Regions from separate parts of the Pseudoalteromonas sp. SG43-5 genome, predicted to be linked through region 2. Evidence: predicted binding sites of a transcription regulator. Region 2 holds the regulator's gene; each other region holds the start of a gene.

Region 1 (5,934 bases), on a different contig from region 2:
TCTTTATGAATACGCCCTTGGAACGACAGCATTTCTTTATCTATTTGATAACCAAAGCTACCTGCAAGCGGATAAAGTGCTTTTTGAATATCTTTATAGCTTGTCGCCTCTGAGCCACCTTGTGCAAGCATTGCCGCAGTGAGCGCTGCAACACCTTTTTTGCCTTGAGGGTCGGCAGCCGCGCCGGTATTGAATAAAAAGTTAACATCGATTAACGGCGAGCTATTGGTTTTATCAAGTACTTTAAATGCAGGTGCCGCAGGTGCTTGTTCAAGCTTTGCAGTAAGCGCATTTAAATTAACTTCTTGCTCAAAACCTGGGGCTTTATCAAGTGCCGACATTGTTAATGTGGTACGTGCGTTATCAGTAAAGTATTTATTAGCAACGGCTTTAATATCTGCGCTGGTGATGTTATCTGCCGATTTATACAGCTGGTTTATAACCTCAGGATCGCGCTCAAAATGCATGTAGCTGGCAAGGGTTGATGCAATCGCTTGCGACGAATCTAAGCCATTAATAAAGCTGTATTTAAGATTCGATTTTAAATCACTTAGCTTTTGCTCATCAACAAGCTCAGTGCGTGCTTTTGCATAAGTTCGATTAATGGCATCGCGCGCAGTGGCTAAATCGCCTGCGTTTTCTACTTTAACAAATACGTGTAATAAACCCGGATCTTTAGTCTCTGGGTTATAGGTAAACATTTGGCTGGCAATTTGTTTGTCGACCACTAGCTCTTGATATAAATCTGAATTACTAGAAAAATAAAGCTGTGAGATTAAATCAAGCGCCGCTCTGTCTTTTTTAGCAGGCTCCCACGCAGCGCCTTTGTACGATACGAGTAACCAATGCCCTGGTAGCGCTTCATCTTGCTGGTGTAAATATTTTGGTGCTTGTTGAACAGGTTCTGCTTTAATGTCAGCAACATAGTTACCCTTTTTCCAGCTGCCCCAATGCTTTTTAACCATTGCCATTGTTGCTTGTGGGTCTACATCGCCCACGATGACAAGTGACACGTACTCAGGCTTATAAAACTTAGCAAAAAATTCTTTACCATAGGCCATTTGATCAGGCATGGCTTCTATGTCTTTAAAAAAGCCCATAGTGGTGTGTTTATACGTGTGCTTATCAAACGCCTCTTCGCGTACAGCGCTTAATAATTTACGAATTGGGCTCGCGTTGTTTTTTAAGTACTCACCTTTTACTGTTTGTGCTTCTGTTCTAAATTGCTCTTCGGTGTAGGTTAAGTTTTGAAAAATATCAGCTTCAAGCTCAAGTACTTTATCAAGGTGCTGCTTTGAAAAGTTTAAATGGTAATTTGTGTAATCGTTTGTGGTATATGCGCGGTTATCAACACCTGAATTTTTTAATATGTCTGAGTACACATCTTCAGGGTATTTTTTTGAGCCTTTAAACATCATGTGTTCAAAAAAGTGAGCAAAGCCTGTTTTGCCCTCTTCAACTTCGTTACGCGATCCAACCGATACCGGAATTTGCAGCGACACTACATCAGGGTAATCGGTTTTAACAACCATGACACGTAAGCCGTTTTCTAGCTCTTCAATTAAGTAATCTTGTGAAAAAACACGGTCATCAGCTTTATTTACTTGTTCTTGTTGTGCTGTTGTTTGCGTGCTTTGGTTTTGTTGCATGGCGCAACCCGTTAAGGCCAGCGATACCGCTAAGCTGGTTGCTAATAATTTAAATTTCATTGTTGTCCCTTTTTAAATTGAGCAAATTTGTTGTCAGATTTAACTCTTTAATTATGCCCCAAAGCCAATAAATATAAGAGTCCCAAGGGGATTTATTATGTAAACAACTGTGTCAATTATAAATTATGGGAACAAGCACTATGAATAAACATCATGTTAATTGAAAAACTTTCATTAAATAAATCTATCTAGACGTCTAAATGGCTGCTATATTAAATCCATCAAAACAAACTTAGCTGGAATGAGGATTATGGCTTTATCACTAAAAGAGAAGATAGTGGACACCAATCAAGGTGTTTATCTTATTGGTACTACCCCGCCTAAAATTGGCACCGATAAAGCGCAATTAAAAACCATTGCAGAAAAGCTATTAGGTCGCTTACACGAAATTGAATACGACGGCGTGATAATTTACGACATTCAAGACGAAAGCAGCCGAACTAACCAAGACCGCCCATTTGCGTTTAAACAAACCGTTGATCCGCGTGAATACAGCCATTTACTTCGTAATTTATCTGCACAAGATGTGATTACTTATAAAAGTGTGGCGCAGCGTGGCGTAGGCGAATTTAAAGATTGGCTAAGTGAAACTAAAAACGACTACGATTTACAAAATGTTGTTTTAGTAGGTAGCCCATCATCGATAGGCGATATAAAGCTAAGCCTGCCAGATGCTTATAAAGCATTGGCTGAGCAATCAGATGATTTCTTTTTAGGTGGCGTTACGATTGCTGAACGCCATTCAAGTAAACGAAATGAGCACGAACGATTAATAGAAAAAACAGCACAAGGTTGTCAGTTTTTTATATCGCAAGCTGTTTACGATGCACAAGCGACTATAGAGCTAATCACTAGCTACGCACGTACATGTAAAGCGCAGGGTATTACACCACAACGTATTATATTAACGTTTACCCCGTGCGGCGGCGAAAAAACCTTAGAATTTATGCAATGGTTGGGTATCTCAGTGCCAGAGGCAACAAAATGGCGCATGCTTGATGCAGACAATACATTAAGCGAATCGGTCCGTATTTGCCGCGAAAACCTCGACTTAATACTTAAAAGCTGTGCGCATTTAGATGTACCGCTGGGCTTAAATATTGAAAGCTTAACAAACCGTAAAGAAGAAATTGATGCATCAATTAACTTATACCGTTTATTAAAAGCTATTATGGAATTAAACCTTGCTGAAAAGCTAATAGCTTAAAGGCTAGGTAAGAGCTAATTAACCCCCTTCTTGGCAAGCCTCATGGCTTGCTTTTTTATGTCCGTACTTTGAAAAATAAATTAAGAAGTACAAGTAAAAATTTGCAGCTTAAGCTATTCATTGAAGCTATTTTTGGTTATTACTCTCAAGCCTTTTTAAGGCAAACCCCATAGAGGAGCACATAACACCAAAAATAAAACCTATCGCAGAAAAAACCAGCCAAGTTTTTGTGGCATGAGTCATGACGAACTTACTTTTATTATTGTGCTTTTTTAGCGAGTCTATACGCTTGTTTATTTTTATACATTGCGTGGTCTGCATCATTTAATAGCGCTTCAAAGGGCTGCTTTTGTTTATTAGTAAAACTATAACCAATGCTGAGCGATAAATCGCAAACACCTTCTTTTAGTAAAGCATTTGTATACTCAGAGGATATTTTATCCATGATGTAGCTAATTTTGCTTTTATCGCTTAATTGCATTACTGCAACAAACTCATCACCACCTAAACGCCCTACTATGTCGGCATCTCTTAAATGGTTTTTTAGCGTATCCGCCAAAATAATTAAGGCTTTGTCACCCACTTCATGACCAAAGGTGTCGTTTAATTTTTTAAAGTCGTTTATATCTATAAACAAGCAACATACGTCGAATCCCAAACGCAGTGCTAAATTAAGCTTTTGCTGAGCTAGTAAGTTAAGTGCTCGGCGATTATAGATATCTGTTAATGAGTCTAACATGGCTATTTCGCGCATTTGTTCATAGCTGTAAACAAGCGCTAGGTCGTCTTCAATTAAATCGCGTAGTTGCTCTATGAGTTCAAAGTATTCATCGGTATAGCTAGTTATTTTAGTGTCTTTTAAGCATAGCGTGCCAAATACTTCACCTTCTGGCCAATGAATAGGTAAGCCTAGGTAGGATTCAACGCCATCCTCAACTACTTCTGGTAGGGTGTTCCATGCATCGTTATTGCTTGCATCATTAACATATAAAATATTATTAGTTTCAGCGACGTGCCGACAAAAAAGAGGAGTTTGAGGGGGAAGTATCGGGTTGGTTTCAAAGCTTGAGCCACCTTCGTTATTTCTAATAACAACGCGATAGCCTTTGCTTGTCGCCTGAACTATATAACCAGACGGGGCTGAAAAAAGCCCCGTGATAAGGTCCATTGTTTTTTGCCATTTATGCAAAGATATTTGGCCATCAACACCAGAGAATGCCCATTTATCAGTTTCAAACATTAACTTTACCTCGGCTATTTAATAGCTCCAGTATAGGCAAAAAAGTAAACTAAAAGCTATTATTTACGACGTCTACTTGGCTCTCTTTTACCTGTAATGCGTTTTTTATCGCGATCTTTTCGAGATTTATTCGTATTTTTACGATTATCTTTGGGCTTTTTATTTAAGTCAGGCTCGTAACCTTCTAACCACTGCGGCGTTAAACGCGTATCGAGTAATACTTCAATTTCTTCTAGCAGCCATTGCTCATCAATACTTACCAATGACATAGCAAGCCCTTGTTCACCAGCGCGACCTGTACGGCCAATACGGTGCACATAATCCTCGGCAATGTACGGCAGTTCAAAATTAATTACGTATCTAAGTGTAGAAATATCTAAACCACGCGCAGCGACATCGGTTGCAACAAGTACGCGTGTAATACCTTCTTTAAAGTTTTGCAATGCACGGTCGCGTGCGCCTTGCGATTTATCGCCATGGATTGATTCGGTTTTTAACCCATCTTTACACATTTCTTTAGCAAGCTGATCGGCCATTTGTTTTGTGCGAGTAAAAATAAGCACTTGGCGCCAGTTTTTCATGCCAATCATGTGCGATACAAGTTCGCGCTTACGGTCTTCATCTACAGCGTAAATAACTTGCTCTACTTCAACCGCAGCTGAGTTACGTTTATCAACTTCAATTAGCTCAGGGTTTTTAAGTAGTTTTTTACTGAGTTCAAACACGCTGTCATCAAACGTAGCTGAAAATAGTAAAGTTTGGCGATCGCCCGGGATATGTCGCAATATACGTCTAATTTCATCAATAAAGCCCATATCAAGCATGCGGTCGGCTTCGTCAAACACTAAAGAGTCTACGCTTGAAAGTACCACACTGCCTTTAACTATATGATCAAGTAAACGCCCTGGTGTTGCCACTATAACTTGTGCTGTTTTAAGTGCTTTTATTTGAGGGCCAATACTTGCACCACCATAGGCTAAAGCACCATTGATGTTAGTGCCTTGTGCGTACTTTTCAAAGCTGGCAAATACTTGCTGAGCAAGCTCTCGTGTTGGCGTTAAAATTACAACGCGGGCAAGGCCTTGCTCATCTTTTTTAGGGGTATTTAAAAGCTTATGTAACAGAGGTAAAACAAAGGCGGCGGTTTTACCCGTACCTGTTTGCGCGCTGCCCATTACATCACTTCCGGCTAAAATAGGCGGAATAGTTTTAATCTGAATTGCGGTAGGCTGAGTGTAATTATTTTGCTCAATCGCTGTTAATAATAACGGGTCGAGATTAAGTGATGAGAACGTAGTGGCAGACATAGGCTTAGCTTTAAAATAACAAAGAGCGCTATTGTACGCATATTACTGTACTGCGTAAATTAACCAGTCCAGAAAAGTATTTAATCGTGATTGCTCTCTTTCGCTTTAGCGCTAAAATAATAAAAAAGGCGCTAAATAACCGTTGTATTTAGCGCCTTTTATAATTTGCTGTAGCTTTAAGCTGGCTTTAGTGTCGCTTTACGTTCGTTGTAAAACGCTATTAAATCGTCAACTGTTGCTTGGCAGTATTCGCGAATACCCGAAACCACCATGTGCTTTTCACCACTACCCACTTTAACGCCGTTTTCTAACAGGTTAAAACGTAGTGTAATTTTTCCGCGCTTACCAGTGTACTCAAAGCTTGGCTCTGCAAATTCAAGTACTGGCGCTGTTATATCAAGGTTATCAAGATTAATAAGCATTGATTCGTAAATTACCATCGGACGAGCAGGGTTTATCATTACCTCTTGC
Region 2 (5,934 bases):
ATTACGTTCGCCAAGGTTACTACGAAGTGCTTTATACCAAGAAGTAGGTGCTGTACCTGCATATTTGTTAGCACTAATTAAATGACAATCTCGGTCTACAAAATCTGTATATAAAAAGCTAAACTGCTCACTTGCAGTAATATCAATTAAAACTTTATGTTCGTAGTCAAGCTCGCTTATCGCATTAAGTAAATCCGCAGCTTCATAGCTATTCGCCTCATGCTGCCATTGAGTTTTCCATTGCGATATATTTATGCCACTTGCATTAAATAACATATGTTTAGAGCGAACCAGCGCTACCAATTTAATACTAAAGTCGTCTGATAAACGCTCAAATTGTGCCGATAACTGCTCAATAAAAGCATCGCCTACATTGCCAAGGCCCGCAACTATAACGGCTATTTCTTGGCCTTTATTGATTAGCTTATCGTGTAAGGCGCTTTGTATATCGCTATCTATAAATTGGTCTGTTAGTAATAAAACATAACCATTATCTTGATGCACAAAACGCGGTTTTATAGTCTGCTCAGCTAATACTTCTAAAGCTTGCAGTTTTAATACGCTAACGTCTTGCTCAGGGGCAATAATTGCACAGCCATTTAAATTTGACTCACTAATATTAGCTCTACCAGCAAAGTAATTAATAACTTGATATGTTTGTGCAGCCGGTACTACTAAATACACTTCACCATTATGGTTAAAATGATGAAGGCTATGCTGAATAAGCTGACTAACGCTTGCGACCTCACCTTCACTTAATCCTTCAACCATTAACAAATCAACATTTTGCAGCGTGGTTATAAAACGCTTTTTCTTTGCTGAACCTTCTTTTACTATATCTGTTGGGCTTGCTTGCACATCAAAACTACTACGAACAGCTAGCTTAATATCTGTGTTTTTAAGTGGCGATAGTGTTTTTGCATGTAATACAGGGTTACCCAAACGAGCTAATAAATTAGCTTGCCCGCGACAAATTTTGCCGTATTTAATCGCTTTTTTTACCTTACGAGGATCAGTGCTAAACACTCCCTGTGTATCGGTCCAAATACATACTTGCTTAGCATTACAGTAATTTGCAAGTAGTGTTGCACTATAATCGCTACCGTTGCGTCCAAGTGTTACGGTCTCACCTTTCGTATCGGCGGCAATAAACCCAGTAACAACATTTATCTTATTAGGCAAAATTGACTGTCGACATTGCTGCGCATTTTGCGCATGCATTAATTCACCATCGTTTAAGGTAAAAAGACTACGGGCATCTTGAGCACACGCCTCAATATTTAACTGCTGTAAATAAGTAGCGAGTAAACGTGCTGACCACAGTTCCCCATGCGCAAGTAACGCAGCCTCTTTTAGCTGCTCAGCTTGAGCAAGTTCTGCAATATTACTAAGCTCGGTATTTAGTGTTCTAAGTGCGCAGCGCTTTAAATCAGCTTGTAATAACTGCTCAATTAAATCGCTTTGATGGTTATTTAACTGCAGTAAAATATCAGCGACAGCTTGCGTGTCTTGCAGTTGATAACTTTGCCACAACGACACAAGTGTATCTGTAGTTTTACCTGCAGCAGATACCACAACACAGTCGCCCGGCTGAGTATGCCCAATAATTATTTTAGCTACGCTTTGATAGCGCTCACTAGAGCTTAAGCTTGAACCACCAAATTTATGTACACAATTGACCATATTTATACCAATTCGCTTAATTAAGTTGTCTATTTTGAGGTAAGAAAACCGTATCGATAACAAGGCAAAAATTTCGTTATTTAGTTGTTCTATATTAGGAATTTTTAACGATGTTATCGTGCGGTTTAATCCCTCAAATTGATTAGGTATTATTGCGGATTGGTATTAATTACCAAAGCGCTGGACGGGCTGCACTTAATTTAACGTTTCCACCAGAAGTGCCAGCACCTTTGCCTACACGGCCAACATTTTTATTTTGCCCTGGTTTTACAAGTTCAAATACTCGTTCAAAGTCAGCTATTAAATCGTGTATATCTTCAATCCCAACCGAAATACGAATAAGCGTATCGCCCACACCCGCTTCTAAACGTGCCTTTGCCTCCATACCTGCGTGCGTCATAGTTGCAGGGTGACAAATTAAGCTCTCTACGCCACCTAGTGACTCAGCTAAACTAAACGTTTTAAGGCTAGTTAAAAATGCTGCCGCGTCGTTTATATCGCCTTTAATATCAAAACTAACCATGCCACCAAAGCCAAGTTGTTGTGCTTTAGCAAGTTCATGTTGAGGATGCGACTCAAGTCCAGGATAGTAAACTTGGCTTACAAAATTGGAGCTTTCAAGGTACTCAGCTATTGCTAGCGCATTTTCTTGGTGCTGCCTTAAGCGCACATTTAAAGTACGTAGACCACGAAGCGTTAAATAACTATCAAAAGGAGCGCCCGTAATACCAATATTATTTGCCCACCAAGCAAGCTCATCACCAAGCTCTTGTGTTGCAGCAATAACAGCGCCGCCCACTACATCTGAGTGCCCGTTAATATATTTAGTAGTTGAATGCACCACAATATCTACACCAAACTTAATAGGGTTTTGTAAGGCAGGAGACAAAAACGTGTTATCTGCGGCAACCAATGCACCGCATTGCTTAGCAACATCGGTAACCGCTTTAATATCGGTTAAACGAAGTACTGGGTTACTTGGAGTCTCTATCCAAATAAGCTTAGGTTTAATTGCTAAAATTTGTTGAAGGCTTTTTTCTTTTGTTAAATCTAATACTTCAAGCTTCAATAGTCCGCGTTTTTGTAACGATGTAAATAAACGATAGCTTCCACCATAACAATCATGTGGAATTACTAACGTGTCGTCACTGTTAAGTAGCTGAGTAGCTAAATGCACGGCAGCCATACCAGTGGCCGTAATTATGCCACGAGCGCCACCTTCAAGCTTAGCAAGCGTCTCTGCTAAAATATCACGATTAGGGTTACCACTGCGGCCATAATCATACTCACGCTTAGTATCAAAGTCGGCAAACGAATAAGTCGTTGATAAATAAATTGGCGGCACCACTGCACCATGATGTTTATCAGCATCAACGCCGTTACGTACAGCAATGGTCGCTTTGTTTTTTTCGCTCATATTCGTCACCTGATTAATTTGGATGTTTAGACGTCTAAAAGAGTAAGTTATCCGTTTTAATAAGTCAAAGGGTTTTAAAGCTCTAGATGGCTAAAGTTAGGTAAGGCGTTTGCTAGTATCACATTTTAGCTCACAAAAGTGAGCTTATTTTTACATCCCAAATAGGCTTATTAAGATAGATCGGTATCTATTATTTGACTATCTTTTTTAAATCGATAGAATTTCACGCATATTTACACGCTTTTTATACCGTGTGAGAAATTAATAATCTGAGGCAACGATACATCTTATGGCTAAATGGAATGGTGAGTATATTCACCCATACGCAGAACACGGGAAAAAATCAGAGCAAGTTAAAAAGATCACCGTTTCGATCCCACTAAATGTATTAAAAGTTTTAACGGATGAGCGTACGCGTCGTCAAATCAACAACCTTCGCCATGCAACAAATAGTGAATTGCTATGTGAGGCGTTTTTGCATGCATTTACTGGCCAACCTTTACCAAATGACGATGACCTACGTAAAGACAACGCAGAAAAAGTACCAGAAGAAGTTAAAAAGATAATGCAAGAAATGGGTTTAGAAGTGCCTATTTTAAACGAAGAATAAATCGTTACCTTTTTAATCAAAAAACCTCAGCATTGCTGAGGTTTTTTTGTTTAAGCGTTATATATTACGCCATATAGTTTTCAGGCAAGTCAATTTGCGCAACACCCGACTCTACCGCAGCAAGTGCTACAGCTTTAGCTATACGCGGTAGTAAACGCGGATCCATTGGTTTTGGAATAATATACTGCGCACCAAACTCTAGCTTATCTACGCCTGCGGCTTTTAAAACTTCTGCAGGTACAGGCTCTTTGGCAATACTACGAATAGCCTCAACTGCAGCAATTTTCATTTCATCGTTAATCGCGCTTGCACGTACATCAAGTGCACCACGGAAAATAAACGGGAAACATAAAACATTGTTAACCTGGTTAGGGTAATCAGAGCGCCCTGTTGCCATAATTAAATCGTTGCGTGCGCCGTGAGCAAGTGCAGGATCGATCTCTGGATCTGGGTTTGAACATGCAAACACGACCGGTTTTTCTGCCATTAGTTTTAAATCTTCGGCAGCTAACAAGTTAGGACCCGAAACACCAACAAACACATCAGCATCTGCAATTACATCTTGCAATGTGCGTTTATCGGTATTGTTAGCAAAAAGCTGTTTATATTCATTTAAATCATCGCGACGAGTATGAATAACACCTTTGCGGTCAAGCATATAAATGTGTTCACGCAGTGCACCACACTTAATTAACAGTTCCATACACGCAACTGCAGCAGCGCCTGCACCTAAACATACAATTATTGCATCTTCAATTGATTTACCTTGTACTTCTAGTGCATTTAACATGCCGGCAGCCGTAACAATGGCGGTGCCGTGTTGATCATCATGAAAAACAGGAATGCCACAACGCTCTATTAATGCTTTTTCAATTTCAAAACACTCTGGTGCTTTAATATCTTCAAGGTTAATACCACCGAATGTGTCAGCAATATTGGCCACCGTGTTAATAAAGTCTTCTGTTGTTTTGTGCTTTACTTCAATATCAATAGAATCAAGCCCTGCAAAACGTTTAAACAATAACGCCTTGCCTTCCATTACGGGTTTAGACGCTAGAGGACCTAAATTACCCAAGCCCAAAATTGCAGTACCATTAGTGATAACCGCAACCATGTTACCTTTACCGGTATATTTATATGCATTTGCAGGATCTGCGGCAATTTCACGTACAGGTTCAGCGACGCCAGGGCTATAAGCTAGGGCTAAGTCTTGAACTGTTTCAGCTGGTTTTGTTAGCTCAATGCTAATTTTACCAGGTACGGGATGTGAGTGATAATGTAGTGCTTGTTCACGAAAGTCAGACATAACGCGATGGTATCCTGCAATTTAAGTTAAAGTGAGAGGTGGAGTCTTGGGGTACGATACCCTTATTATTTTTAAATTCCAAGCAATATCAGGTCTATCCTGTTATATGCTATATCCTTTAATTTTAAGAGGTTTTTCAGTAACTTTGCAGGATTATATAAACATTTGATAAATAAAAATTCACCAAAAAAGTAAGTTTTGAGGTGTGTTTATGTCTATTAAAATATTAAAAAAATGTATGTTTAACACATCATCATAAACTTAAAATAACAGCCTACTACACTACTTTAAAAACAGATAAGCCCACGTTAGCTACTTTTATCAACCTAGTTAAAATTTGTACTATTTAAAATATAGAGAATATCTATTCATTTGTCTGTAAAGGTTTATGCATACTCAGAATAAGAATAGGAAATAGTTATGCAAGGTGTGATGTAGCTCGAGCAAGCTAAATAAGATAAGAAGTAGTAAATTTTAGACACAAAAAAAGCACCCTAAGGTGCTTTTTTTAACTAAACAGCAATAATTACTTCTTGCTGCTAAGTGCACCGAAGCGCTTGTTGAAGCGATCAACACGGCCGCCAGTGTCTAAAATCTTTTGCTTACCAGTGTAAAACGGGTGACACGCAGAACATACGTCTAAGTGAATGTCTTTACAAAGAGTTGAGCTAGTTTCGAATTTGTTTCCGCATGAACATGTTGCAGAAATTACTTCGTACTTAGGGTGAATACCTTCTTTCATAGGAACCTCTAGTTAAGGCCGCATCGCTCTCCAAACCCGAAGTCTGGCACCATACGTCGTTAAAACAAATTTGTTGGTGGCGGATTTTATCCAACAACCTTCCCCTGCACAAGTATTTATTTATCTTTTCGCTAAAAAAGTGAACAATCTCTTTCTCAAGTACTATTGCTAGTAGG
Region 3 (5,934 bases), on a different contig from region 2:
TAAATCAACTTGGTTTGTACCAATACAAAAACAACCAATAGCAACTAGCTTTTCAGCTGAGTCTAATACAGCTTGGTTAATATGAGTACGAGAACGAAGTCCTACAAAGTGAACATCTTTAATGCGCTCTTTAAGCTCGTCCTCAGGTAAGGATGTTTTAACGTAGTCGATATTGCTGTAACCGTTACGTTTTAGCGTTTCAACAGCGCTTTGGTGAACACCTTCAAGCAAGAGAATTTTAATTTTGTCTTTTGCTAACGATACCTTACTCATAACCTCATCCTATTTAATTTGTGGCCCATTTTTGGTACCGATAATCACTTTATCAGCACCTCGCATCGCAAATAGGCCGTTGGTAACTACGCCAACAATTGAATTGATTTGTGTTTCAAGTTGTTTGGCATTGGTAATTTTTAAGTTAAATACATCTAATATAACGTTACCATTATCGGTAACTACGCCTTGGCGATAAACAGGGTCACCACCAAGTTTTAATAATTCTCGTGCAACGTAGCTGCGCGCCATTGGAATAACTTCTACCGGAAGCGGGAAGTCGCCCAATGTATCTACCAGCTTTGTGTCATCAACAATACACACAAACTGTTTTGCAACTGCTGCTACTATTTTTTCACGTGTTAGCGCTGCGCCGCCGCCTTTAATCATTTCGTTTTGAGCGTTTATTTCGTCAGCGCCGTCAACGTATACATCTAAAGCATCAACGTTATTAAGTTCAAACACTTCAATACCTAACGCTTCCAAACGTGCAGTTGACGCTTCTGAGCTTGATACAGCGCCTACAATAGTGTCCTTTACTGAGCCAAGGGCATCAATAAAGTGATTAACAGTAGAGCCTGTACCGACACCTACAATGGTGTTTTCTTTTACAAACTCGAGTGCTGCCCAGGCAGCTGCTTTTTTTAATTCGTCTTGTGTCATTGCTTTGTGCTCATGTATGTCAGAAATATGCGGCTAGTAACCAAAATTAAATGTTACCAACAGTATGTTTTATCTGGGGTGATAATGGTTTCAAGTGGTACGTCCCATGACTCGATTGGTAGAGCATCAACTTTTTGGCATTCATGTGCAAGGCCAATTAGTTGCGGTTTTTGCCAATTTTGTTCATGTAAACGTGCCAATGTCCGGTCGTAAAACCCACCTCCCATTCCTAGGCGATTACCTTGTTTATCAAATGCCACTAATGGCATAAGGAGGTAATCAAGCGCTGGTAATGGGCATATTTGAGAGCAGTTCAGCTTAGGCTCCAAGATACCATAGCGATTTGCCCTCATGGGTGAGTTTTTCTCATAGCGCTGAAATAGTAAATTAGCGCCATTGAATGGGTGTATTATAGGTAGATAAACAGCATGGTTTAAGTTCCATAATTCTTTAATTAACAATGAAGTGTCTAGTTCTCCGTCGTTACTTAAATAAATGGCAATATGCTTTGAATTCGTTATGTTTTCGCTTTTTAAGTGTTGAATAAAATTCATTTTTAGCGATTGCGCAGCAATTATTTGCTGATTATTTGACAAGTTTTTACGGGTGTTACGAATTTCAGCTCTTATTTGTGCGCGTTCATTGCTCATTAAACTAATTAGCCATTTTTAAAAAGAGAATAAATCGGGAAAAATCAAAAAAACAGCCAGTACGACTAGCAAGATGGTGGCAGTTGCAATCAATGAATATAAAAGTAAGTTACTGCGTTTTTTAGGAGTCGCTAAATCCTCATCTAGCATTAGGTCATCATTTTGCCATTCGTCTACACTTTCGTCTGGTGTATTTAATTGAGCTTCAGGAAGGCGTTGCTCTAGCTCATCTAGCTTTTCTTCAAGGCGTATTAAGCTGCTAGTGATGTAATCAAGTGCATCAAAAATACGTTCATCACGTTGGTTGTTATTTGCAGCTGCGGGGGAGCTATTTTGAATCGCATTTGAAACAGCTTGCAGCTTACTTTTAATACCTAGGCTTGCTAATAACTTAGTCTGTTTTAACGCTTTGTCTTTATCGCTTGGCGCAAACAGCGGCTTACCTTTAAAAAAAAGAGCTACTTTTTCATCTGACGTTTTTAATTTTGCAGCTAAGTTTGCGCACGCTGTTTTTATGTCAACGTTATCGGCAAGTCCTGCAAATATAACGCGAAAGTTATCGGCCATTTAACTATCCCTAAAGCTTTTATAATGAAATGAGTATATACCTAAAGTACAAAAGAATTCGAGGTTGATTTTATAGTTATTTTGTAGACGTACTACAAACAATGTAACTGATAAGTTTTAGATACAAAAACGGCCCTATTAAGGGCCGTTTTTAATTTACTTCAACACTTTTAGCTTAAAGGCCAGCAGCTGCACGAAGTGCATCAGCTTTATCTGTACGTTCCCAAGGGAATTCGTCACGACCAAAGTGGCCGTAAGCCGCTGTAGGAAGGTAGATAGGGCGCTCTAAATCAAGCATTTGAATTAAGCCGTAAGGGCGCAGGTCAAAGTGTTCACGAATAAGTTCGATTAAACGGCTTTCTTCTAACTTGCTTGTACCAAACGTTTCAACGCTGATAGATGTAGGCTCTGCAACACCGATTGCGTAAGAAACTTGTAATTCACATTTATCAGCAAGGCCAGCCGCAACTACGTTTTTAGCAACGTAACGTGCAGCGTATGCAGCTGAGCGGTCAACTTTTGATGGATCTTTACCAGAGAAAGCACCACCACCGTGACGAGCCATACCACCGTATGTATCAACGATGATTTTACGACCTGTTAAACCACAATCGCCCATTGGTCCGCCAATTACAAAGCGACCCGTTGGGTTAATGAAAAATTTAGTCGCGCTTGTAATAAGCTCTGCAGGAAGTACCGGCTTGATGATAGTCTCCATCACCGCTTCTACTAAATCTTTTTGCGAAATGTCTTCGCTGTGCTGAGTAGATAGTACTACTGCATCAATACCTACTGGCTTACCATTTTCGTATGCAAAAGTAACTTGAGATTTTGCATCTGGACGTAACCAGTTAAGCTCGCCGCTTTTACGTACTTGCGCTTGGCGCTGTACTAAACGGTGTGAGTAAGTAATTGGCGCAGGCATTAGTACTTCTGTTTCGTTACATGCGTAACCAAACATAAGACCTTGGTCGCCAGCACCTTGTTCTTCTGGGCTAGTACGGTCAACACCTTGGTTAATGTCAGGAGACTGTTTACCAATAGTGTTTAAAATTGCACATGAATCTGCATCGAAACCCATGTCTGAATGCGTGTAGCCAATTTCACGTACTGTTTTACGTGTAATTTCTTCAATATCAACCCATGCGCTAGTAGTGATTTCACCACCAACCATAACCATACCTGTTTTTACGTAAGTTTCGCACGCAACACGGGCATGAGAGTCTTGCTCTAGGATAGCATCAAGTACCGCATCAGAGATTTGATCGGCGATTTTATCCGGATGACCTTCAGAAACTGATTCAGAAGTAAATAAATGTTTTGCCATTGTAATTCTGCTCACAAATATTGCGCTTCACAAACGTCGGTATTAGCGCTAAAAAATTAAGGGGCGTATTTTATCGAAAACAAAACACCTTGCATAGTGTTTTTACGCCTAGACGTCTAAATAAAATTACTAATAACTTTTTGGTCTTAAAAAATATTCATAATGCCTCACTTTTATAGGGTTTTTAATTGCACACAGCCCCCACAATAAGTAAGAATGGTCGATATAAACAAACCCAAGTTACTTGGGTGCATAAACAAACACATAAATACCCGCGCAAATACACATAAAGGTAGGAGAATTCATGCCATCTCGCAAAGAACTTGCAAATGCTATTCGCGTCTTGTCAATGGACGCAGTACAAAAGGCCAAATCTGGCCACCCTGGAGCCCCTATGGGCATGGCTGATATCGCAGAAGTATTATGGCGCGATTATCTAAAACACAACCCAACAAATCCAGAGTGGGCTGACCGTGACAGATTTATTCTTTCAAACGGCCACGGTTCAATGCTTATCTATTCTCTATTGCACCTAAGTGGTTACGACTTACCACTAGACGAAATTAAAAACTTCCGTCAAATGCATTCTAAAACACCAGGTCACCCTGAATATGGCTATGCACCAGGAATCGAAACTACTACGGGCCCATTAGGTCAAGGGATCACAAATGCCGTAGGTATGGCAATTGCTGAAAAGGCACTAGCTGCACAGTTTAACCGTGAAGGTCACGATATTGTTGATCACTTTACCTATGCATTTATGGGCGATGGCTGCCTTATGGAAGGTATTTCTCATGAAGCTGGTTCACTTGCAGGCACATTAGGTCTGGGTAAACTTGTTGCATTTTGGGATGACAACGGCATTTCAATCGATGGTGAAGTAGAAGGTTGGTTTACAGATGACACGCCAGCTCGCTTTAAAGCATACGGTTGGCATGTAATTAGTGGTGTTGATGGCCACGACAGCGATGCTATAAGTGCTGCAATTGCAGAAGCTAAAAGTGTTACCGATAAACCATCACTAATTTGTTGTAAAACAATTATTGGTTACGGCTCACCTAATAAATCTGGTAGCCACGATTGTCACGGTGCACCACTAGGTGATGACGAAATTAAAGCGTCTCGCGAATTCTTAGGTTGGACTGGCGATGCGTTCGAAATTCCTGATGATATTTACGCACAATGGGATAGCAAAGAAAAAGGTCAGCAGCTTGAATCAAGCTGGGACGAAAAATTTGCAGCATACGCAAAAGCATACCCAGAGCTTGCGGCTGAATACAAGCGTCGTATTAATAACGAACTGCCTGGCGATTGGGCTGAAAAATCTCAAGCGTACATTGAGCAATTACAAGCAAACCCTGCAAACCCAGCGTCTCGTAAAGCATCGCAAAATGCATTAAACGCATTTGGTCCGTTATTACCAGAATTTATGGGTGGCTCAGCCGATTTAGCAGGCTCAAACTTAACAATTTGGGATGGCTCTAAAGGTTTAACACACGACGATGCAAGCGGTAACTACATTTACTACGGTGTACGTGAGTTTGGTATGTCGGCAATTATGAATGGTATTGCCCTTCATAAAGGCTTTATTCCTTACGGTGCTACGTTCTTAATGTTTGTTGAATATGCAAAAAATGCCGTACGTATGGCTGCATTAATGAAGCAACCAAGCATTTTTGTATACACGCACGATTCAATCGGTTTAGGTGAAGATGGTCCAACTCACCAACCAGTAGAGCAAATTGCAAGCATGCGTTTAACGCCTAACTTATACAACTGGCGCCCATGTGACCAAGTTGAGTCGGCAATTGCATGGCAACAAGCTATTGAGCGTAAAGACGGTCCTACATCGTTAATCTTTACTCGCCAAGGTCTTGAGCAACAAGCGCGTGACGCACAGCAATTAAGCGATGTTAAAAAGGGTGGTTACATCCTTAGCTGTGACGGCAACCCTGAAATTATTTTCATTGCGACAGGCTCTGAAGTGCAACTAGCACAAGATTCAGCAACTGAGCTACGCAGCCAAGGTAAAAAGGTACGTGTTGTATCTATGCCATGTACTGATGCCTTTGAAGATCAAAGCGCAGAGTATAAAGAAAGCGTATTACCGGCATCTGTTACACGCCGCGTAGCAGTAGAAGCAGGTATTGCTGACTACTGGTACAAGTACGTAGGTCTAAATGGCGCAGTAGTAGGTATGACTACCTTTGGTGAGTCGGCACCTGCTGGTGAGCTGTTTGAGCACTTTGGTTTTACAGTGGCAAACATTGTAAGCAAAGCAAACGAGCTTTTTTAATCGCTTTGATTAAATAAAGTAAGTAATTGAAAAACCCGCACATGTTGCGGGTTTTTTTATGCCCTAACATGAAGCAACTTCACCTTGAACAATGCTGCTTTCCTTGCAAGAAAGTAAGCTATCAGGCAAGGTAGTGCGATAAAATTTATAAATAAAAA

The links. The regulator MetJ, encoded in region 2, represses methionine synthesis genes. The targets are predictions, from matches to a motif close to TAGACGTCTAGACGTCTA.
Region 1: a site for MetJ is predicted at 1,899-1,916, ahead of H5161_RS09630 (methylenetetrahydrofolate reductase). Genes of this name have one in related genera too.
Region 3: a site for MetJ is predicted at 3,582-3,599, ahead of metK (methionine adenosyltransferase). Genes of this name have one in related genera too.

Annotation. Positions count from the first base shown of each region.
Region 1 covers NZ_JACJFA010000007.1:81,733-87,666, reverse strand. Annotated here, with positions in the region: gene H5161_RS09635 (pitrilysin family protein) at 1-1,709, opposite strand, end outside; gene H5161_RS09630 (methylenetetrahydrofolate reductase) at 1,960-2,916, shown strand; gene H5161_RS09625 (sensor domain-containing diguanylate cyclase) at 3,176-4,156, opposite strand; gene H5161_RS09620 (DEAD/DEAH box helicase) at 4,216-5,463, opposite strand; gene H5161_RS09615 (DUF3581 domain-containing protein) at 5,640-5,934, opposite strand, start outside.
Region 2 covers NZ_JACJFA010000012.1:27,514-33,447, reverse strand. Annotated here, with positions in the region: gene metL (bifunctional aspartate kinase/homoserine dehydrogenase II) at 1-1,683, opposite strand, end outside; gene metB (cystathionine gamma-synthase) at 1,853-3,100, opposite strand; gene metJ (met regulon transcriptional regulator MetJ) at 3,390-3,710, shown strand; gene H5161_RS13075 (malic enzyme-like NAD(P)-binding protein) at 3,775-5,016, opposite strand; gene rpmE (50S ribosomal protein L31) at 5,543-5,758, opposite strand.
Region 3 covers NZ_JACJFA010000005.1:47,092-53,025, forward strand. Annotated here, with positions in the region: gene serA (phosphoglycerate dehydrogenase) at 1-273, opposite strand, end outside; gene rpiA (ribose-5-phosphate isomerase RpiA) at 283-936, opposite strand; gene H5161_RS07060 (5-formyltetrahydrofolate cyclo-ligase) at 990-1,586, opposite strand; gene H5161_RS07065 (hypothetical protein) at 1,605-2,153, opposite strand; gene metK (methionine adenosyltransferase) at 2,329-3,480, opposite strand; gene tkt (transketolase) at 3,785-5,776, shown strand.